DNA from 3 places in the Shewanella sp. 38A_GOM-205m genome. Region 1 is predicted to be linked to each of the others. Evidence: predicted binding sites of a transcription regulator. Region 1 holds the regulator's gene; each other region holds the start of a gene.
The links. Region 1 encodes sigma-54, which starts transcription at its own class of promoters, with help from an activator protein. Its sites were predicted from a motif close to GTTGGCACGNNNNTNGNNT; they were not measured.
Positions count from the first base shown of each region.

Region 1 (7,354 bases):
CCCGTGATTGCATCACCAGTGGTGACAATATCCTCGCGGCGCAGGCGCTGAAGGTGATGGACGAGAATGACATCAACGGTCTTATTGTCATCAATGGCGCCAATGAGCCGATTGGGGCTCTCAATATGCTGGATATGGTCAAGGCGGGGGTTATCTGATGAGTCATCAAGGTTTCTACGGGCCCATAAGCGAAGATAACTGGCAAAGAGCCGCCAAAATCAAACTGCTTATCTGTGATGTTGACGGTGTCTTCTCCGATGGCCGCATCTATATGAGCAACAGCGGCGAAGAGCTGAAGGCCTTCCATACCCGCGATGGTTATGGGGTGCGCTCGCTGCTGTCCTGCGGCATTCAGGTGGCGGTGATCACCGGCCGCAAGTCCCAGATAGTCGAAAACCGCATGACGGCCCTGGGGGTAGACAAGATTTATCAAGGCATAGACAACAAGCTGGAGCCCTATGAGGCGCTGCTTAAGCACTATGACCTCGAGCCTGAACAAGTGGCCTATATAGGTGACGACATTGTCGACTTGCCGGTGATGAAGCAAGTGGGGCTGGCGGTTTGCGTAGCCGATGGCCATCCTTGGGTAAGGCAGCACTGCCACATGGTCACTCAGATTGCCGGCGGCCATGGTGCACTCCGGGAGCTGGCGGATCTTATCCTGCTCAGTCAGGACAAATTTGAAAATGCCCACGGAATGAGTATATGAATAGGGTCACCCTGGCCATTATTTTGTTTTTCTCCACTGCACTTATCCTTTACTGGCAGGTGCAGAACAAGCGCAACGCTCAACAGAGTGAGGCGCCTGTAGATGTGGTTCGGCCTGACTTTGTCGCCGATGACCTGCGCTCGGTCAACTTTGATGAGCAGGGCAATGTCGCCAGTAGGGTCGCCGCGGCGCACATGGAACATTATGAAGCCAGTGAAAAGACCTTCTTCAACCAACCGGTTTATCTGGTCTATCCGGACAAGGGCGAGGCACAGTGGCGTCTGTCTGCCAACGAAGGCAGGCTCAATCGCAAGAGTAACCGAGTGGTACTTGAAAATAATGTTATCATCGACGCCATTAGCCCCAATGAACCGATCCAGAGCCTGAAAACCAGTTATGTGGAGCTGGATCTGGACACCATGATCATGACCTCAGATCGCGAGATCCTGATCGAAGGCAAAGACTTTAATATCAAGGGATCCGGCCTGTACGCCGATCTCAATGCTCAGCAAGTGAAGCTGACCAGTCAGGTGAAAGGAACCTATGAAACCAAGTAAGCTTTTTATCGGTGCCCTCTTGTGCATCACAAGCCTGTCGGCAGTGGCCATTGAAGAAGATCTGCTGCAAAAAGTAGAGATCAGCGCCGCTAATCAGTTTGCCGATATCAAAAACAAGCGTGTGGTATACGGCGGGCCTGTCACAGTCACCCAGGGCAGTTTAAAACTGCTGGCCGATGAACTCACGGCTTACACAGAAGACAAGAGTGGCGAGCGGATCCTGGTGGCCAAGGGCTCACCCGCTACCTATACCCAGAAACTGGAAGACGGCCGTCTGGCCAGTGCCAAGGCCAAAGAGATCCACTACAACATAGACAGTCGTATCATGACCCTGCTGGGCCAGGCCAAAGTAGAACAAGACGGCAGCGAAGTGACCGCAGAGAAGATAGTCTACGACATCAACAAGCAGCAGCTGGAAGCGGAAAGCAGCGGCAAAGGCCAAGACAGGGTAACCACTGTTATCCAGCCGGAAAACTATCAGGATCTCAATAAGAAAGAACAGCAGCAGGAGCCGCAATGACCAGCACCCTGACGGCACAGAATCTGGCAAAGAGTTACAAGAAACGCAACGTCGTCAAAGACGTCAGCCTGTCGGTCAATACCGGCCAAATCGTGGGGCTGCTGGGCCCCAACGGGGCAGGCAAGACCACCACCTTCTATATGGTGGTTGGGTTGGTACAGAGTGACAAGGGCCGTATCTTCATTGACGACGACGAGCTGACCTTGGATCCCATGCACCTGCGTGCCCGTAAAGGCATAGGCTACCTGCCACAGGAAGCCAGTATTTTCCGCAAGCTGTCGGTGCATGACAACATCATGGCCGTGCTGCAAACCCGCAAAGAACTCAACAGCGACGAGCGCGAGGAACAACTCGAACAGTTGCTGGAAGAATTCCATATTACCCACATACGTGACAGCCTGGGGATGTCCCTCTCCGGCGGAGAACGCCGCCGAGTGGAAATCGCCCGGGCATTGGCCGCCAATCCACAGTTCATTCTGCTGGATGAGCCGTTCGCCGGTGTGGATCCCATCTCAGTTATCGATATCAAGAAAATCATCGAACAGCTTAAATCCCGCGGTTTGGGGGTGCTGATCACAGACCACAATGTTCGCGAAACACTCGACGTTTGTGAGCGAGCCTACATAGTCAGCCATGGGCAGTTGATCGCCGAGGGCACACCCGCTGAAATCTTGGACAACCAGCAAGTGCGCGCTGTGTACTTAGGCGAACAATTCAGGCTATAGTTAGGATCATGTCATCCGGTGGCAATTCCGGGTATTATAGTTTGTTATTATTGAATTTTTTCCTTGAAAAATAACGAGTAGGGATTAGCGGTATAATGAAAGCGTCACTCCAGCTCAAACTGGGTCAACAGTTGACCATGACACCTCAGTTGCAACAGGCTATTCGCCTGCTGCAACTGTCGTCCCTTGAGCTGCAGCAGGAAATCCAGGAAGCCTTGGAAGCCAACCCTCTGTTGGAAATGGCCGAGGACAACCAGGATGACGCTATCGACGACAACCACAAGGAAAACGACGCCGGCGAGTTGAGCGCCAAGCAGGAAGATGGTTCCACGGTAGAAACCTCAGAGGCATTGAACAATGAGTCTATGCCGGATGAATTACCTATGGATACCACCTGGGACGAAGTCTTTACCGCCGCCAGTGCCTCCGGGCCGGCCATGGGCCGTGAAGATGATATGCCCTTCCAGGGGGAAACCAGCGAAGGGCTCTATGAACATCTGGAATGGCAGAAGAACCTGACCCCGTTTTCCGATACCGACGACGCCATTGCCACCGCCATTATTGATGCCATCGACGAGCAGGGTTATCTGACCCAGAGCACAGAGGAGATCCTCGAAGCCATGGGCAACCCTGAGATTGAGCTCGATGAAGTCGAGGCAGTACTCAAGCGGATCCAGCACTTCGATCCTGTCGGCATCGCCTCCAGAGATCTGCGCGAATGCCTGCTGATCCAGTTGCAACAGTTCAACGCCGACACCCCGCATCTGGCCGACGCCCGCTTGTTGATTGACGAACATCTGGATCTCATTGCCGCCCGCGACTTCCGCACCCTGATGCGCAAGACCAAGCTCAAGGAAGATCAGCTGCGTGAAGCCATCAACCTTATCCAGAGTCTCAATCCCCGCCCCGGCTTGCTGGTGCAGCCGATGGACGAGGAATATGTGATCCCTGATGTCAGCGTCTGGAAGAAAAACGGCCGCTGGGTAGTAGAACTCAACCCGGACTGTATGCCCAAACTCGGGATCAATCAGCAGTATGCTGCCATGGCTCGTAGCGCCCGCAGTCAATCAGACAGCCAGTTTATTCGTGGTCATCTTCAGGAAGCCAAATGGTTTATCAAGAGCCTGGAGAGCCGCAACGAAACCCTGCTCAAGGTGGCCAACTGTATAGTGCAGCTCCAGCAGGGATTTTTTGAATATGGTGAAGAGGCCATGAAACCCATGGTACTCAACGATATTGCCGAGGCGGTCGAGATGCATGAATCGACCATCTCCAGGGTCACCACGCAAAAGTATATGCATACCCCCAGGGGAATATTTGAATTGAAGTACTTCTTCTCCAGCCATGTCGGCACCGAAGATGGCGGAGAATGCTCTTCCACGGCGATCAGGGCTTTTATCAAGAAGCTCGTGGCAGCGGAAAACCAGAAGAAGCCTTTGAGCGACAGCAAGATGGCGCAACTTCTGGCAGAACAGGGAATCAACGTTGCAAGACGCACCATAGCCAAGTATCGCGAGGCTATGATGATACCACCGTCGAACCAGCGTAAGAGTTTATAAATCCACAGTTGGAAATTGGAGGAATCTTTCTATGCAAATCAACCTGACAGGACATCATATCGAGATCACCGACTCACTGCGTGACTACGTGGAAAGTAAGTTTTCTAAACTTGAACGCCATTTCGAACAGATCAATAATGTGCATGTTGTGCTCAATGTACAAAAACTGCAACAGATAGCCGAAGCCAAGATCCACCTCACAGGCGGCGAAGTCTATGCAACTTCTGAACATGCCGACATGTATGCCGCCATCGACGTTCTGATTGATAAATTGGATCGTCAGGTCATTAAACACAAAGAAAAGCTGACAAAACACTAACGATGGAACTGAGTACCATCCTGCGGCCGGAGTGCACTACCTGTGCCACTCCGGGCAGTAAGAAAAAGGTACTGGAGCTGATTAGCGATCTCGCTAGCGCCCAGTACCCCACCCTTTCCTCTCAAGCGATTTTTGAAAGCCTTTTGGCCCGCGAAAAGATGGGGAGCACAGGTATAGGTAATGGTATTGCGATTCCGCATGGCAGACTACCGGACATTACAGAGCCGATTGCCGTGCTGGTAAAATGCGAAGAGCCTATCGCCTTCGATGCCATAGACAACCAGCCGGTGGACATACTGTTCGCTCTCCTGGTGCCCGCAGATCAATGTCAGCAACACCTGAGTACCCTATCCGCCATGGCTGAAAAGCTCAGCGATAAGGCGATACTCAAGCAGTTGCGTAAATCCAGCGACGAAACAGAACTCTATCAGGTGATCACAGGATGAAACTCGCCATAGTCTCAGGCCGCTCCGGTTCCGGAAAATCCGTTGCCCTCAGGGTACTCGAAGACCTGGGTTACTACTGTGTGGATAATCTCCCCCTGCCCATGATTGGCAGCCTGTTGGAAAACCTCCGAGGCAGCAATGATCTGGTCGCCATCAGCATAGATGTGCGCAATATGCCGGATCAGGAAAAGGTGCTGGAACAACAGTTGGCGGCCTTGCCGGAAAACACCCAACTGACCAGCTTCTTCCTCAACGCCTCCGATAAAGTGCTGCTGAAGCGCTACAGCGAAACCCGCAGACTGCACCCCCTGTCCAAGAGCAAAGTCTCACTGCAGGACGCCATCAAGCTCGAAGGCAAGCTGCTGGAACCCATGTCGAAACTGGTGGATCACTACATAGACACCTCGGCGCTGAACATCTATGAACTCAGTGACACAGTGCGGGAAATTCTGCTTGGCAGTGTCGATAAAGAACTGGTGATCAACTTCGAGTCGTTCGGCTTTAAGCATGGTATGCCTCAGGAAGCCGACTTCATGTTTGATGTGCGCTTTCTGCCCAACCCCCACTGGGAGCCGGCGCTCAGGCCACTGACCGGGCTGGATGAACCTGTGCAGGAGTTTCTCAGCCGCCAGCCACTGGTGAACAAGTTTATCTGGCAGATAGAAAATCTGTTGGAAACCTGGCTGCCGCACCTGGAACGCAACAACCGCAGTTACCTCACCATAGCCATAGGCTGCACCGGCGGCCAGCATAGATCTGTCTATGTCGCTGAGCAGCTCGCCAAGCGTTTTGGCAACAGCAAACACAAGGTACAGGCCCGTCACCGGGAGCTGAATAATGGCAAAGGTTGAGCGGGAAGTCACCATAGTCAATAAGCTGGGCCTGCATGCCCGCGCCGCCACTAAGCTGGCGGTGCTGGCCAGCGAGTTCGAAGCCGATATCACCCTGATCCAAGGCGAGAAAAAAGCCTCGGCCGCCAGTGTGCTTGGGCTCTTGATGCTGGAAACCGGTCAAGGCAAGAGTATTCGCCTCATCGCCGAAGGCCCGGATGCCGAACCCGCGATGGACGCTATCTGCGCCCTGATCAACGCCCGTTTCGACGAAGCCAGCTAAAGCCTTAGCGCTGCACTCTTTGTTTCTATAACACCCCTGTCTTGAGGTAACATATCCTCGCTTTGCATCACAGGGGGAACTGCATGCCAATAGAAGCGCTCGACCAAGAGCTGACAGAACAACGTCTTACTCAACTAAACCAAGCTCTTAGCAGTGGTATGTTCGTGCATGTGCGCGACATGCTGCAGCGAATGACAGCTTCGGATATCGCCTTTATTCTCGAATCTTCACCGCCACGTACCCGTCAGGTACTCTGGCAACTTGTGGATCAGGAACAGAGCGGTGAGATCCTCGAAGAGCTGGGTGAGGATATGAAAGACCAGCTGATCAGCCTGATGAGTCCTGAGCGCTTGGCACGAGCGACCGCGGGTATGGATACCGATGATCTGGCCTATGTGCTGCGAAGCCTGCCGGATACCCTCTACAAACAGGTACTGCACTCCATGAGTGCCCAAGACAGGGCCAGGGTCGAACAGGCGCTCTCCTATCCGGAAGACAGTGCCGGCAGTCTGATGAACACAGATACAGTGACCCTGAGACCGGACGTCAACGTCGATGTGGTGCTGCGTTATCTGCGTCAAAGAGGCGAGTTGCCCGAAGCCACTGATACCCTCTATGTGGTAGATAGACGCGATGTTTTGCTCGGTGGCGTCAAGCTCTCCAGCCTGCTGACCTGTAACCCCACCGCCGGGATCCGCAGCATAATGGATCCCGAGCTTGAGAGTATTCCCGTCACCATGCCGGACAATGAAGTGGCCCAGCTGTTTGAACGCCATGACTGGGTTTCGGCGCCAGTGGTCGACAGTGAAGGCCATCTGCTTGGTCGAATCACCATTGATGATGTGGTGGATGTTATCCGAGAAGACGCCGAACACTCCATGATGGGGATGGCGGGGATGGACGATGATGAAGACACCTTCGGCCCCGTGTTCAAGAGCGCCTTTCGCCGCTCTTTATGGTTGACCTTCAACCTGTTTGCCGCCCTGCTGGCCGCCTCGGTCAGCAATATGTTTGAAGGCACGCTGGAAAAATTTGCCACCATAGCAATTCTGATGACCATAGTGCCCAGCATGGGCGGCGTTGCCGGCAACCAGACACTGGCGCTGGTGATCCGCGGTATCGCCCTCGGCCACATAGGCCAGAGCAACTCCCGCTGGCTTATCGGCAAGGAATTAGCCATCGGCTTTCTCAATGGCCTGTTGTGGTCGGCGCTGGTATTCACTGCCGTGTGGATCTGGAAAGGCGATCTGGCACTCGGCGCCCTTATTGGCGGCGCCATGTTGATCAATATGACGGTAGCCGGTCTCGCCGGGGCCAGTATTCCGCTGATCCTGAAAAAGCTCAATGTAGACCCTGCGCTGGCCGGCGGCATGGTGCTGACGACTGTGACGGATGTAATAGGCCTG
Region 1 is NZ_JADP01000003.1:246,824-254,177, forward strand. Features, by position in the region: gene N512_RS0104225 (KpsF/GutQ family sugar-phosphate isomerase) at 1-158, shown strand, start outside; gene kdsC (3-deoxy-manno-octulosonate-8-phosphatase KdsC) at 158-709, shown strand; gene lptC (LPS export ABC transporter periplasmic protein LptC) at 706-1,266, shown strand; gene lptA (lipopolysaccharide transport periplasmic protein LptA) at 1,253-1,786, shown strand; gene lptB (LPS export ABC transporter ATP-binding protein) at 1,783-2,511, shown strand; gene N512_RS0104250 (RNA polymerase factor sigma-54) at 2,607-4,070, shown strand; gene hpf (ribosome hibernation promoting factor) at 4,102-4,389, shown strand; gene ptsN (PTS IIA-like nitrogen regulatory protein PtsN) at 4,392-4,835, shown strand; gene rapZ (RNase adapter RapZ) at 4,832-5,686, shown strand; gene N512_RS0104270 (HPr family phosphocarrier protein) at 5,673-5,948, shown strand; gene mgtE (magnesium transporter) at 6,032-7,354, shown strand, end outside.

Region 2 (7,354 bases), on a different contig from region 1:
CTGATGATCAGTTCACAGCTCTGTTGATATTCGTTGAGAATGGCATTGAGCTCTTCCAGCGTAGCGCCATCGTTTTGCAACAGCTCAACCAATTCATTGATATGCTGCAGCTGGCTACTGGCAGCGGTGAGGCAGATACCTATCGGGGTGTTTATCTCATGGGCGATGCCGGATACCAGACCGCCGAGCGCGGCCATTTTCTGCTGTTCGACCATCACCTGTTGAGCCCGTTCCAACACCAACAGCGACTGTTCAAGTTCTTTGGTTTGTTCTTTGACCTGCCTTGCCAGCTCATCTTTATAGCTGCGTTCCAGTTCCAGTAGTCTTTCCCTGTCACTCAAAGCTTCTTGCAGTTCGTAGCGGGAGCGGTTCAACTGGGTGAAAGAGGCGCGCAGCTGTTGCTGCATCAAATTGATGGCCAGGGCAACCTGGGTAAATTCATCCTGTTTGTCCCGGCGCTTAAACTGCAGTGGTTGATAATCCTGCTCCAAGTCGAGCTCTGAGCAGTACTCACTCAGTTGCAACAGGTGCCGGGTAATGGTGGCCCAAACCAGATAGAGAATGAAACCGGCCACCAGAAAGGTCTTGATACCATTGGCCAGTAGTATCAGTAAGGCCTTGTTCACCAATCTGTCGTAGATTTTGGAGAGATCGGCTTGAACTCTCAGCTCACCGACATTGAAATTTTGGCTGCTGGTCTTGTGCACCAACGGAAAGCGCTTCTCTATTACACCTTGGTCTCTGTACTCGCCGGCGGTCCATTCTTTACCACTGTCATCTTCTATGACCACATAGCTGGTATCCGGCAGTTGGTTGAGTCCGTTGAGTTGGGTCTTGATAAGCCTTTCATCTATTACCCAGATACTTGCCGCCAGCACATCCAGGTTGGCTTTTTCAATATTGGCAAACTCATCGTTGATTCGGCCAATGTCACCCTTGTAATCGGAAACCAACTGCAAACCTGTGGTCACCAGAGTGATCAGTGAGCTGAACAAGATAATAGCCAGAGTCAGCCTGCGGCCGATGGGACTACTGATGAGCTGCTGCATAAAACCGGGCATTAATTTCAACTATCTTAAGTGCTTGCTGTGGATAGCTTTAAGCATAGCTTCGCATCTGACTTTCGCGGCATTTTTTGTTGCCGCTGATGGCAAAGTTCGCTGAGCAATCCTGGCACTGGTTTTGCTTGATTAGCGGTTGGAACAATTTTCTGACGCTGGATAGAGCCATGAAGAGACTGAAACTTGAGGTATTGAAAGAGGGCAAGTTCAAGGCCGCTGCATTGCAACTGACACTGTGGGTGCTGCTGATAACCACATTGCTGCTGTTTATGCCAAAGTCCTTGCTGGCCCTGTTGCATTTGGAATCCTGGGTAGAAGCCAATGCCCATTATATTGGCCTGACACTGCTGTTGGCCTTGGCCTATATTGGTGCGCTGGCCGTCAATCTTTTGTTGGATGAAGCGATAAGCCGTTTGAGTGAGCGCCGGATCAACGAAATGATTGAAGAGAAAGTCAGGTTACTGGATCCCGCCGAGCGGGCACTGTTAAGGGAGTTCTTCCTGCAGGGAGCCAGTGTTTTGACTCTGCCGCAAAATGAAACGCCGGTGCAGGCACTGCTCAAGGCTCACATACTCGAGAGTCTGGGAAATGAACGCCATTATGCCATTCAAGGCCCCACCGCCGAGTACAAGATAGCCATGGCTGCCCGTAAGCATCTGAATCGCAAAGTATTGCGTTTACCATCCGGAGAGCCCAGCCAGGAAGAGCTGCAGCATCTTATCAAGGCAAGACCGCAATTTATCAATGGTATTGCCCAAGTGCGGAAACACGCTGCTTGAAGGCAGCAAAAAAGAGGGCAGCCACAGGGCTGCCCAAGCAATACTCAAAAACGTCATTGCATTTAAAAGAACATGGAAATCAAAGCTAAGGCTTTGCTGACTTTACAATAAACATCCACATAATGTAGGAGATGATCCCGATCGTACTGAAGATAACTATCATCGACAGTAAACCTATGGGGTTTCCGAACATTAGATCTAACCAGAATGCCATCACTGAAGTCCTCTTTCTTGTAAAGTCAAAGCTAAACTAACCAAATTTGCTTCGGCCGGAGCTGATCTCGATCAACAAATGTTGTCAGAGTTGTTAATCGGGTAAATCAGCATGTTAAAACATGAGCTTTATCATGTTTTGCTTAAATTAGCCGGCTAAGGAGCAACGTAAGTGTTCCCTAAAGGGAATAGGATCAAAGGCTAATATTAATTACTACACTAAAGGAGTAGGGTGGCTTGGCCTGCGATTGTTCATTGGCAAGGAGCGTGCGATGCAAACCTCCCGAGGTCTTTTAAAACTGATATTAAACCAGTGGCAGTTTTATCCGCTGTTGTTCTTGTTGCTTTACCCCCTGTGGAGCCTGTTACACGGCGCCAGTTATCTCGCCTTTGCTTCTCTATTGGCTGCCTTGATAGTGCTGGCTTGGCTCGGTGCCAGACAGCTGTCCAATCTCAAGCGCCTGGAAAATGCCGCCCGTCATCTGGGAGAAGGCGATCTCAGCTATCAGTTGTCGGAACAGGATGCCGGCATGTTTCATTCTGTGGTCCACGGTATCAACCGTATGGGAGAGGACGTTGGCCGCACCATTCTGTCTTTGGTCAATACCGCAGATGCGATGAAGAGTGTGGCCATGGATATCAAGTCCATCAGCGATGCCGCCCATATCGGAGTGGAGGAGCAGGAAAAACAAGCGGAATTGGCAGCGACCGCCATGACCCAGATGGTTTCTACTGTGCAGGAAGTCAGCCGTAATGCTGCCAGTGCTGCCAATGCCGCAGAAGAAGCCAGGCAGGCGGCCCGCAGTGGCGACCAAACTGTCAGGCAGGTGGTGCGGCAGATAGATGATATGTCGGCTCAGGTTGGGCAAACTCAGCAAGTGATTGCCCGCCTGGCGGAAGACAGCAACAACATAAGTACCATCATAGACACCATTTCCCAAGTGGCAGAGCAAACCAATCTGCTGGCGCTCAACGCCGCTATCGAGAGTGCCCGCGCCGGCGAGCATGGCCGAGGTTTTGCTGTGGTTGCCGATGAAGTCCGTAGCCTGGCACAGCGGACGTCTGCGGCTACAGTTGAGATCCAACAACAGATATTGCAATTGCAACAGGGCGCCGATGAAGGCGTGAAAGTGATGACCACCAGTGTCGAGCAGGCCAGTGCCACCCATGCTATGGCTCACCAGGCGCAGCAAGCATTGGGGCAAATTGTGGCTCAGATTGAAAGCATTACAGATATGTCGCATCAAATAGCGGCAGCTTCGGAACAACAACAGGCAGTTGCCGAAGAGATCAGCAGCAATATCTCATCAATGGCACAAGTGGCGGTGGAGAATGCCAAAGAGACCCACAGTACCAACCTCTCCAGCCTGAAGGTATTCAATATGTCGCAGGAGATCAGTTCCCTGCTTGGGCGCTTCCATGTCGACAAACGGGCGATGGAACAGTTGGAGAAACGCCATCGCTTTGTTGAGTGGGGGCCGCAGTTGGATCTCGGCATGGAAGAGATCAATCGTCAGCACCAACGTCTGGTATCCCTGATCAATGAACTGCACCGCACCTTGGAAGAAGCTTATGGCCTGGAAGCGATTAAACGCATAGTACAGGGCCTGGTGGATTACACCGCCAATCATTTCGCCTATGAAGAGGAGTTGTTTGCCCGTTTCGGTTATCCGCAGACCGAGCAGCACAAGCTTAAACACCAGCAATTAGTGGCTAAGGTACTGGATTTCCAGAAACGAGTGGCCAATGGTGAAGATGTTGCCGATGAATTGATGGCCTTCCTCAAATCCTGGCTTATCAACCATATTCAGGGCAGTGACAAGGAGTACACTGGCTTCCTAATTGCCCGCGGAGCCCAGTAGTCAGACTGAATTTTGTCCAACCGATCAGGATTTTGGCAAACAGGCTCGTAAAGCGCTTGCCATTGAAGTGAGCACAGGTATAATGCCGTTCACTCGCCGATGAGACTTCGTCGCGAAACAATCTATATGTGCCAGAGTGGTGAAATTGGTAGACACAGGGGATTCAAAATCCCCCGCCCTTAAAAGCGTGTCGGTTCGAGTCCGACCTCTGGTACCATCTCCCTGAGAGATAACAGAAACCGACCCTAAGTCGGTTTTTTTTGTACCCCAAAATCACCTCTGTTAAATACTTACAGACATGCTCTACCGAGAGGTCGTCCTCTAGCAATCCAACCTTGGCGGATGCCTACCTAAGTCAAATCGTTAATTGTGGTAGTTTTCCCGCTATCCATGACAGATTTTATTCCTTTGTCCCTGGCTGCGACACACGAATACATTTGGCTGGTTAACAGCTTTAAGGTTGAAGTAGGTTTGGTCGTTTTCGGAAATTTATTTAGTTATAAATTGGCTTCTATTCTACTTGAGAGTTAGTCGGCACGAACCCTATACCATTCATTGCACCACGTCTCTCAGTATAGAGTTCGCTGGTAGAATGGCTTTCAATATGAACTTAAATTGTTTATTACTGCTCTTAGCCAAATAACTGTTCCAAATCGCGGAGCACAGGAAGGGAACTCAGTCCTGTTTGAGCGTTCAGATCTATCGCCAAACAAACCCACCATTCGCCCAAGGACTGAGAATGGCCATCTTAACACCACCATGACGCGCTGAGCGCAAGCGCATGCAAAAATTGATTCAAAAAACCAACGATAAGCACTTTGCCAGGCGTCTGATGGCGATGTTGATGTTGCATCAAGGGCTGCCGGTTACCCAAGTTCAGCACATCACCGGCGCAGCCCGCTCCAGCATAGGCCGATGGTTGGGCTGGTACACCCAATGTGGCATCGATGGACTGAAATCAGAGAAGCCGGGGTGGCCAGCCATACTACACATTGAGTCCTTGCTACGTATACTATCTTCGTTAATTCAGCTGTGGCCCCTAGCGTAGCCGCTGAAGCGGCGAGTTACTGGCCATGTGATTAACGCACCGCTTAAGTCCTGCATTGCCGCATCCGCCGTCCGTCGATTATTATCCCAAGCAAGAGCCATGAGATAAGCGTTCATCCCGCGACATTTTTCGCACCATTTGTAAAACGTTGCACTGCTCTTAGCATGCTCTCGGCAAAGTTAAGGAATAGATGTACGTGCTGCAACTTGCTTGAGGATGTTCATTATTTGACTATCCGTGTATCGCGATTTTTCATGTCGAATTTCCTGCGTTTACCTTACGAGAAAATTCTACTTTTGGATCTGGTTATTTTCCAGGCGGACTACCCATATGTATTTAGTGAATGCACTTATTCTCGAATCTCTTTAATTTAGGCTTTAATAATAAAGTTTTTCATTGTTGAAATTCACATCTCATTCTAAGTGATACCACTGTTGTCTAATTGTTTTTAATTTGTCAAATCATTGCCTTTTCCGTATATATTTGATTTAAATTTCAAACGTGTATTGATACATTTTGAGTAACTATGTTAATGTTGTCAGCAATTTTTCTGGATCCAAGTGTCAATAGATATGGAATGCTATGAGAGTCACGAAATTTAAGATTTTTTGTTTTGCACTATTACTCTTTAACGTTTTTTGTTCTGAGGTGGCATATAGTACAATATTAGTATTAGGGAGCAGTGGTGGAACTAAATTTATCTCACAAGATACTTCGAGTTTCGATACTTTGATTATAGATAAACCGGTGAGGGGAATATCGTATAATGAGTTTTCTATGTTCTCCATCTCTACAAGAAAACTTGTGATTTTCAATGGCTTTAATAACGGAATTACACCTGCAAATACAATCATCATTAAATCATCAAATATTTCTATAAAAAATGAGATTGAAATTATAGGCTCTCCTGCGAATATTATACTTGTATCACCATCTGTTTTAACTTGTGCTGGATGTTCATTTGATAATGCAGGAAGGGTGACTTTTGCTAATGCGTTACTAGGTAGTAAACAGCTAATACATAGCTCCGGTATGGTTGGTAAATTATCAACGATAGATTCTGGGCACATTCAAGTGTCAAATGTGATATCTCCAGGAATTCAATCTTTAGAGTTTATTGCTGATAATATATCTATTTCCGGGACTATTGATATTAACTTGAGAGCGGATGTTCATCCAGAAGGTGGTTATGTTATTCACCCTAATGGAGCAAAGGTAGTTGGTTCTGGTGGAGTTAGCTTTTATTCTGGGAAGATGGTAATTAACTATGAAAATTTGAGAGTTGACTCTGCGAATGTTGTCCAAGAAAATTTTTTATTAACTGCAAAAGTTCGTGCTGCTTCAATTGCAATTATTAGTCCTAAGAATATTAGAATCACATCCAATGCTGATTTGAGTACAATGTCTGACATTTTATCAACAAGTACATTAAATGAGCAGTTTTATGCGCCCATAGAAGGAATTTTTGTTCAAGGTCTTGGTAAGAAATCACCCCAAAATAGTTTAAGCAACATTGTCGCTGACGGAAAACTGTCTTCTGATAATAAAGTTGTTATAAAATCAATAAATAGATTGGAGCTAAATGCTTCAGTTGTTACTGAAAATCTATCCTTGATATCTGGTGAAGACTCTTATCTTGCCGGTTATGTTCAGTCAATAGTAACTGAAATTGCGGCAAAAAATATTTTTAATTCAGGTAGGTTAGCATCAAAAGTTATTCGTGCTGAAGCTGAGAACAACATTTTTAATAGTTATGGTGGAGATATTAAAGCTGGAGAGATTGTTCTGAAGGCTAATAATGGAAATGTAATGAACGGTTCTCGTAGTGACAAGAAAGTGTTCTCAAGGGCTGTAAGTTTTCTTCCTATTATACCTGATGTAACAGCTCTTAAGCTTGGTGTTTTTTATGATGTTAGTGAATCAGGGGCTTTAGCATCTGATTTATCTGCTAATATTTCTGGTAACGAAATATTCATCCAGGCAAAAGCTTTTGAAAATATTAATCCATATTCTATTGTTAAATCTCCATCAGATGATTGGAGTGCAGGAATTTCTATTAATAATAAACTTTCAAATCAGGTTTCTATCAGGGCGGAAAACAAAATTGAAATTAAAGCATCTAATTATGTTCTGAACTCTTCAGGCATAATAGGAGTAAATCAAGAAGGTAGGTTTATTATAAATGCTCCGAAGCTAAGTAATGAACGTTACCGAATGCAAATGGAGAATTATGTCTATAATCAGATGACGATGAGCGGAGACAAAGGACGTCAATTTGATTCTGCTGGTGTTGGTACTATAGCCAAAGTTATTGCATATTCTCCACCAGCAAGGCTTTATTCTTTTGGAGAGTTCCTATTTAGTGATGGTAATGCTGCTGATTCAGAAAGA
Region 2 is NZ_JADP01000018.1:26,975-34,328, forward strand. Features, by position in the region: gene N512_RS0112130 (sensor histidine kinase) at 1-1,061, opposite strand, end outside; gene N512_RS0112135 (superinfection exclusion B family protein) at 1,229-1,840, shown strand; gene N512_RS24090 (DUF3149 domain-containing protein) at 1,926-2,054, opposite strand; gene N512_RS0112145 (bacteriohemerythrin) at 2,326-3,915, shown strand; tRNA gene N512_RS0112150 (tRNA-Leu) at 4,046-4,132, shown strand; gene N512_RS24825 (hypothetical protein) at 4,266-4,352, opposite strand; partial or broken gene N512_RS24535 (IS630 family transposase) at 4,697-5,056, shown strand; partial or broken gene N512_RS24665 (IS3 family transposase) at 5,059-5,187, opposite strand; gene N512_RS0112160 (hypothetical protein) at 5,741-7,354, shown strand, end outside.
Region 2: a site for sigma-54 is predicted at 1,170-1,188, ahead of N512_RS0112135 (superinfection exclusion B family protein). Genes of this name have one in related genera too.

Region 3 (7,354 bases), on a different contig from region 1:
AAGACCCCAGCCTAGGCTGGGGTCTTAGTTTTGAAAGGCTTTCAGGGATTGAGGCGGGTAGGAATACCGCTTCTGTCATCCAACAGGCGTTTGAGCACGGTGGAGTCGGTGTCGGCATGGGCGATAAAGCGGCTGATGGCCGGGGTCATCTTCAATACCACAGGTGCGGTGGATTCAAACTCGGCCTCGGTGCGCGACAGCGGCTGATGCACTTCCAGATAGCGACCGCCATCCGGCTCCAGGCTGGCCTTTATCGGCTGATTGACAAACTGTACCCGGGTGCCGTTGGGCACAGTATTGAACAGATGCTCGATATCCTGATTACGCAGGCGGACACACCCCTGGCTGACACGCAGGCCTATACCGAAGCTGGCATTGGTGCCGTGAATGGCATACAGGTTACCGATATAAAGCGCATACAAGCCCATGGGGTTATCCGGGCCTGCGGGCCAGACCTTGGGCAGGGTGATACCGTTGGCGGCATATTCCTTGCGGATCCTAGCCGTTGGGGTCCAGGTGGGGTTGGCGCGTTTGCGATAAACCTTGGTCACCCAGTTTTCCGGGGTATCCCGACCTATCTGGCCTATGCCTATGGGTAAGACCTGTACCGTATTGCTGTCTTTGGGATAGTAGTAGAGGCGCATTTCGGCCACGTTTATCACTATCCCTTTACGGGGGGCATCCGGCAGGATCAGCTTGTGAGGGATCAGCAATGTGCTGCGGGGCTTGGGAAGAAAAGGGTCGACCCCTGGGTTGGCCTCGGTCATGTTGGTCAGCCCCAGTTGATATTCGTCGGCAACACTCTCCAGTGTGCGCTTGTCATCGGGCACCACATAATACTGGTTGTCACCGACGATACTGCTGCCCTCTGGCGGCAGAGGATATTCAACGGCCTGCGACAGGCAGGCGGGAAGCAACAGGCCCAGTAACAGGGCGAGGCGGGGAATTCTTGTCATAGGATATTTTTCTTCATTAAACGCTGTCAGTCGCCATGGTTTCAGGCATCAGAGTCGAGCAGGCATCCTTACCTTTTCCGGCGCAGATTTCAACAGATTGCGGCAAAAAAACTATTTCAGTTGCAGGCGTTTCGCCAGTCGATGCAGGTTGCCAGGGTCGACGCCCAACTCGCGGGCACTGGCGGCCCAGTTGTATTGATGCCGCTCCAGCACACTGCGCAGCAGCTGTCTTTGGAACTCCGCTGTGGCTTGCTTGAGTGTAATGGTTTCTGCAGGCACTGTTGTGTCCAACTGGCGCGACAGCGCACTTGGAGAGGGGCTCTTTGACTGCAACTCACCCAGTTGCAACTGGCATTGGTTATGGTCACTGGCGGCGCGCGCCAACACGCTGGCGCGGTGCAACAGGTGTTCCAGTTCCCTGACGTTGCCGGGCCAGTCGTTGGCCAGCAGCCAGGCTTCCGATTCGGCGGACAGACTCAGACGCTCCAGCCCCAGCTTGCTGCGGCAACGTTCAAGAAAATGCCCGGCAAGCAGTAGTATGTCGCGGCCCCTTTCTCTCAGTGGCGGCACAAGTAGCGGGAAAACACTCAGCCTGTGGTAGAGATCGGCGCGAAAGCGGCCTTCAACCACCTCGGTTTTGAGATCCTTATTGGTGGCGGCGATAACCCGCACATCTACTGTCAGGCTTCTATCTTCGCCAACCCGTTGCAGATCGCCGTATTGCAGCACCCTGAGTAACTTGGCCTGCAGCGGCAGGCTGAGTTCGCCTATCTCGTCGAGGAACAAAGTCCCCTTGTCGGCCAATTCAAACTTACCGGCGCGATTGCTGATGGCGCCGGTAAAGGCGCCTTTGACATGACCGAAGAGTTCACTCTCGGCGACCGACTCTGGCAGGGCGGCGCAGTTGAGGTACACCAGAGCCTTGTTGCCTCTGGGCGAGGCGGCGTGTACTGCCTTGGCAACCAGCTCCTTACCCGTGCCGGTTTCACCGAGGATCAACACGTTCAGGTCGCTGGGAGCGACCACGGCAATTTCCCGCTTCAGCGCCAACATCTGCGGGCTTTCCCCCAGAAGTTCACTGTGGCCGGTTTCCGGTAGCGGTCGACTCTGGCTCTGTAGCGACAGGCTTTCCAACTTATCCAGCAGCAGGGCATTGCCGAGGGAGGCGGCGGCGATGGCGCTCAGGCTTCGCAGCTCTTCATCGCTGAAATCGTCGAACTGGCAAGGGTCCAGACCATCTATGGTCAAGGCGCCTATCAGCTGTTCCTTGTCCAGCAGCGGCAGGCCGATACAGGCATGCACCTTGAGCTTATCTGTGTGGGCGGCTATCAGGCCATCGTAGGGATCCGGCAATTGGCTGTCTGCCGGAAAACGCACCAGATCGCCGGCGCGGGCGATGGCCTCCAGTCTCGGGTGCTCTGTGATGTTGAAGCTGCGACCGAGTACATCGGCCCTGAGGCCGTCGATTGCCAGTGGGATAAAGCGATTGCCCTGAAATCGCAGCAGAGCGGCGGCATCACAATGGAGATTGTCCCGTACCGTCGCCAGCAGGCGACTGAATCTGTCGCTGTTTGGCAAACCTGAGGTGATATCCAGCGCGATACGGGTGAGATCGGAATGGCTGAGTGGCATAAGCTGACCTGAATAAAATCCCTGGGGTGAGTCTACCCCAGGGACAGTGGAATGTCATTTTGACATTATTTTTCAGTGTGAGTGGCTAGTGACTGGTAGCAATGGCCAAGCGTTTGGCCTTGACCGCCTGTCGCAACAATCCCAGCAGGAAGGCGCCCAGCAATAAACCACCGACGGAGAAGATGATGTCACCGAACATCCGCATCCATACCAGGCGTTCTACCAGTGGGCTGTGGATCACCTCTGCCGAGCGGGCAAACCAGTAGCCATGATCCAGCACGGCAAAGAACTGCACTATGCCCACCGGCAGCAATGACAGGAATAGCATGGCGGCCAGCCCCAGATTCAGGCTCCAGAATGCCCCCTTGAGCCACTTGTCTTCCCAGCGCAGTTTACCGGCAAGTCCTGACAGGCAGAACAACATCAGGCCTATCCCCAACATGCCGTAGACTCCCATAAAGGCGCCGTGGGCGTGGGTGGCCGTGGTATTCAGCCCTTGAATGTAATAGAGGGCAATCGGTGGATTGATCAGGAAGCCCAGTACACCGGCGCCCACCAGATTCCAGAAAGCGGTGGCAACAAAGAACATGATGGCCCAGTGATAGCGTTGCATCCAGGGAGCGGCCCGGCGCAGGCGATAGCTTTCCACCGCTTCAAAACCGATAAGGGCCAGAGGCACCACTTCCAGCGCCGAGAAGATAGCGCCCCAGGCGATGACCGAAGTGGGTGTGCCGGTGAAATAGAGGTGATGCAGTGTGCCTATCAGGCCTCCGGTCAGGAAGATCAGGGTAGAGAAGAGTACCGCACCATTGGCACTGCGGGCACGGATAAGGCCAAGACGCACAAACATCAGGGCGATAACCGAGGTAGCAAAGGTTTCAAAGAAGCCTTCAACCCACAGATGTACTACCCACCAACGCCAATATTCGGCGATGGCAAGGTTAGTGTTTTTACCCATAAACAGCCCGGCACCATAGAGGAGGCCGATAGCAACACAAGAGGCGTAGAGTACCCAGAGCACAGGCTTTAGCTCAGATTCCTGTTTCAGGGCGGGCAACATGGCGCGGCTCACCAGTGCCAGCCAGATCATCAATCCGGCCAACAACAGCAATTGCCAAACCCGGCCGAGATCTATGTATTCATATCCCTGGTGACCGAAGAGGAAGTTGTTGTCCAGTGAGAAGTATTGTTGTACCCCCAGCCATTCACCGGCCATGGAGCCCAGCACCACTACCAGAAGAGCGACCCACAATAGGTTGACACCGAAGCGTTGATATTTGGGCTCGTGACCGGAAAGCGCCGGTGCGATATAGAGCCCGGTACCGAGCCAGGCCGTCGCTATCCAGAATACTGCCAGTTGAGTATGCCAGGTGCGGGTCACTGAATAAGGCAGGATCTCACTCAAGGGAATACCGTAAAACTCCTGGCCCTCAACCGCATAGTGCGCCGTGACGCCACCGAGCAGTATTTGCAGCAGAAATAGGCCGATAGCGGTAATGAAGTATTTACCCGTGGCCTTTTGTGAAGGGGTGGGTTTGTGTCTGAACAGGGGATCTTCTGTGGCGGGAGCCGGCAGGGCTTCATGTTTGCCGGCGGCATGATACCAAACCAGGGCACCGATACCGGCCAGCAGAGTCACTATGCTCAAAATCGACCAGACGATATTGTCTGATGTCGGTGTATTGCCCAGTTGTGGATCGTAGGGCCAATTATTGGTGTAGCTGTAATTGGCATCCGGGCGCTCGGTCACTGCGGCCCAAGCGCCCCAAAACAGGAAGGCATTGAGCTGTTGACGGCGCTCGGCAGATCCTATGGTATTGGTTTTCATCGCATAGGCTTCCCGCAGCTCATTCAGCGCGGGATCGTCACCAAACAAAGATTGATAGTGCTGACTCACTTGCGCCATGGCGGCGATACGGGTGTCGGAAAGCACCACCCGGGTGTGACCTATCTCGTCTGTAGTGACAGTGTTATGGCGCAAATCGTCCCTTAAAGCTTGCTCCAATGCGGCCTGAGTACTCTTGTCCAGGCTATTGAAAGGCTTGTTGTATGTCTCCTTGGCTCGAATATCCAGCCAGGCTTCGGCCTCACGGTGTAGCCAGTCTGCGGTCCAATCCGGAGCCACATAGGCGCCATGGCCCCAGACTGAGCCAAGTTGATGTCCGCCCATGGAGCGCCAAACCAGCTGCCCTTGTTCTATGTCCTTGCCGCTGAAAACCACTTGGCCCTGGCTGTCGCTATAGACATCGGCAATCGGTGGTTTTTCCCGATAGATTTCACTGCCGATACTGAGAAGTACAGTGAAAGAAGCGACCAACACAAGTAACAGTGCGATCAGGGTGAATTTTTGTCTGCTCATTGGCATCCCTCTGACAAAGTCTATTTGATAGGTTTTCCTACATAGAGCAGCCAACGTGCCAACTTTTATTCTTGTTTTTAATCAGTGCATTACTTTTTTGTGTGTTTTTGATGGTGTCATTTTGATTGTATTAAAAGTGTCTTTTTAACATTAATAACTGTCATTATGACACTAGCTGTTTGCCAGAAAGCTATAGCTAATATCTTGACGAGAATTCTTGGATTTCAAATTCTTTAGTTATTTGAAAAAATAAAGTTTTTTTCATTAATTTGAGTTTATGTTTCTTTGGGTTCAGATTTGATGTTTTATAGGTAAATTTTCCATTTTTTAAGGGTTTACCTGGCTTCTTTTACTGGTCTTTTTCGCTGGCAGTAAAAATAAGTCAACTGTTTCTACTGAAAAATAACCCGAATTAATGATATAATCCCGTCTGTAACCCACGTGTTTTCCGGAGTCTCGTTAGAGCCAGGTTTCTCTTTTATTAGCTTCCCCGCATTTTCAACTGGAGGGTCATTTGAACGCAGATATCATCAACAGCTTTTTCCTTGTCGGGGCCTTGCTTATTGCAGTCAGCGTGCTGCTCAGCCCATTGTCTTCGCGACTCGGTATTCCTATTTTGGTGGTATTTCTGGCGGTGGGTATCTTTGCCGGTGAAGATGGCCCAGGCGGCATAGTATTCAATGACTATTCAGTTGCTTATCTGGTCAGTAACCTGGCTCTGGCGGTTATTCTGCTCGATGGTGGCATGCGTACCCGGGTTGCCAGTTTCAGGGTGGCATTGTGGCCGGCCTTGTCATTGGCCACTTTTGGAGTGGCGTTAACCACCACATTGACAGGTTTGTTGGCTGCCTGGTTATTCGATCTCAACTTACTCCAGGGCACGTTGGTGGGAGCCATTGTCGGTTCGACCGATGCCGCGGCGGTATTTAGCCTGCTTAAAGGCAAAAACGTGAATGAGCGTGTCGGTTCGACACTGGAAATCGAGTCCGGTTGTAACGACCCCATGGCTGTGTTTTTGACCGTGACTCTGATTGCCATTCTCGGCAGCAGTGGCGATGAACTCTCGGGCAGCTATCTGGCACTGAGCTTTATCAAACAGTTTGGCCTGGGCGGGATCCTCGGTGTCGGCGGCGGTTGGCTGTTGTGGCAGGTTATCAATCGCAATCAATTGCCGGAAGGCCTCTACTCCATTTTGGTGCTGAGTGGTGGACTGATGATCTTCGCCATCTCCAATGCCCTGGGAGGCAGTGGTATTCTGTCTATTTATCTGGTGGGTCTATTTCTCGGTAACAAGGCGACCCGTGGCAAACACTCGATTCTCAACGTGCTCGATGGTATGACCTGGCTCAGTCAGATAGGCATGTTCCTGGTACTGGGACTCTTGCTGACGCCATCGGATCTGAAAGATATCGCCTTACCGGGCTTGGCACTGGCGTTCGGGATGATCTTTCTGGCGCGGCCGATTGCGGTTTGGCTCAGTTTGCTACCGTTTCGCAGTTTCCATGACAGAGACAGATGGTTTATCTCCTGGGTCGGGCTGCGCGGCGCTGTGCCCATTATTCTGGCGGTATTTCCCATGATGGCGGGGCTGCCACAAGCGCAGCTTTACTTCAACCTGGCCTTCTTCGTGGTGATGGTTTCCTTGCTGCTGCAGGGCAGTACCTTGTCCAAGGCGGCGCAGCTGGCCAAGGTGGAGTTGCCACCCAAACCGGCACCTATTTCCCGCGCCGGGGTGGAAATTTATCCCACCAGTGAATGGGAGATATTTGTCTATCGCCTCAGTGAAAACAAATGGTGTATCGGTGAGCCTCTGAGGCGTCTTGCCATGCCGGCGGGAACCCGGATTGCTGCGGTATTTCGCAATAACGAACTGTTGCACCCTTCGGGGAGTACCAGGCTGATGGCCGATGACATTCTTTGTGTGCTGGGGCAAGAGGACGATTTGGAGCCTCTGAGTCAGCTGTTCAGTGAGGCGCCAGAAAAACGCGAGGCGCCCCGCTTCTTTGGTGACTTCTTTATTTCAGTGGATGTGATGCTGGCCGATATGGCACCGATTTACGGCATGCAGCTGGAACCCGAATATGAGCAGATGCGGGTTGCCGACTTACTGCTACAGCAACTCGGCAGTCACCCTGTAGTGGGGGATCAATTTCTCTGGCAAGGGCTGGACTGGATAGTCGCCGAGGTGCAGGAAGGGACAGTCAGCCGGGTTGGTTTGAGATTGCCCTCTGAAGACTGAAAAAGCGAAGAACGAAGAAATGCCGACCTTGAGTCGGCATTTTTACGGCTACTTTCTCAATAGAGTGAGGGATCGCTCTCATTGGGGCGGGTCTTGAACCTGCGGTGCAGCCACATGTACTGCGCCGGGTTACGGCTGATCAACTGCTCGACAATGCCGTTACCGCGT
Region 3 is NZ_JADP01000018.1:92,360-99,713, forward strand. Features, by position in the region: gene N512_RS0112400 (L,D-transpeptidase family protein) at 42-956, opposite strand; gene norR (nitric oxide reductase transcriptional regulator NorR) at 1,068-2,588, opposite strand; gene N512_RS0112410 (nitric-oxide reductase large subunit) at 2,674-4,947, opposite strand; gene N512_RS0112415 (potassium/proton antiporter) at 5,462-7,186, shown strand; gene N512_RS0112420 (LpxL/LpxP family Kdo(2)-lipid IV(A) lauroyl/palmitoleoyl acyltransferase) at 7,243-7,354, opposite strand, start outside.
Region 3: a site for sigma-54 is predicted at 4,992-5,010, ahead of N512_RS0112410 (nitric-oxide reductase large subunit). Genes of this name have one in related genera too.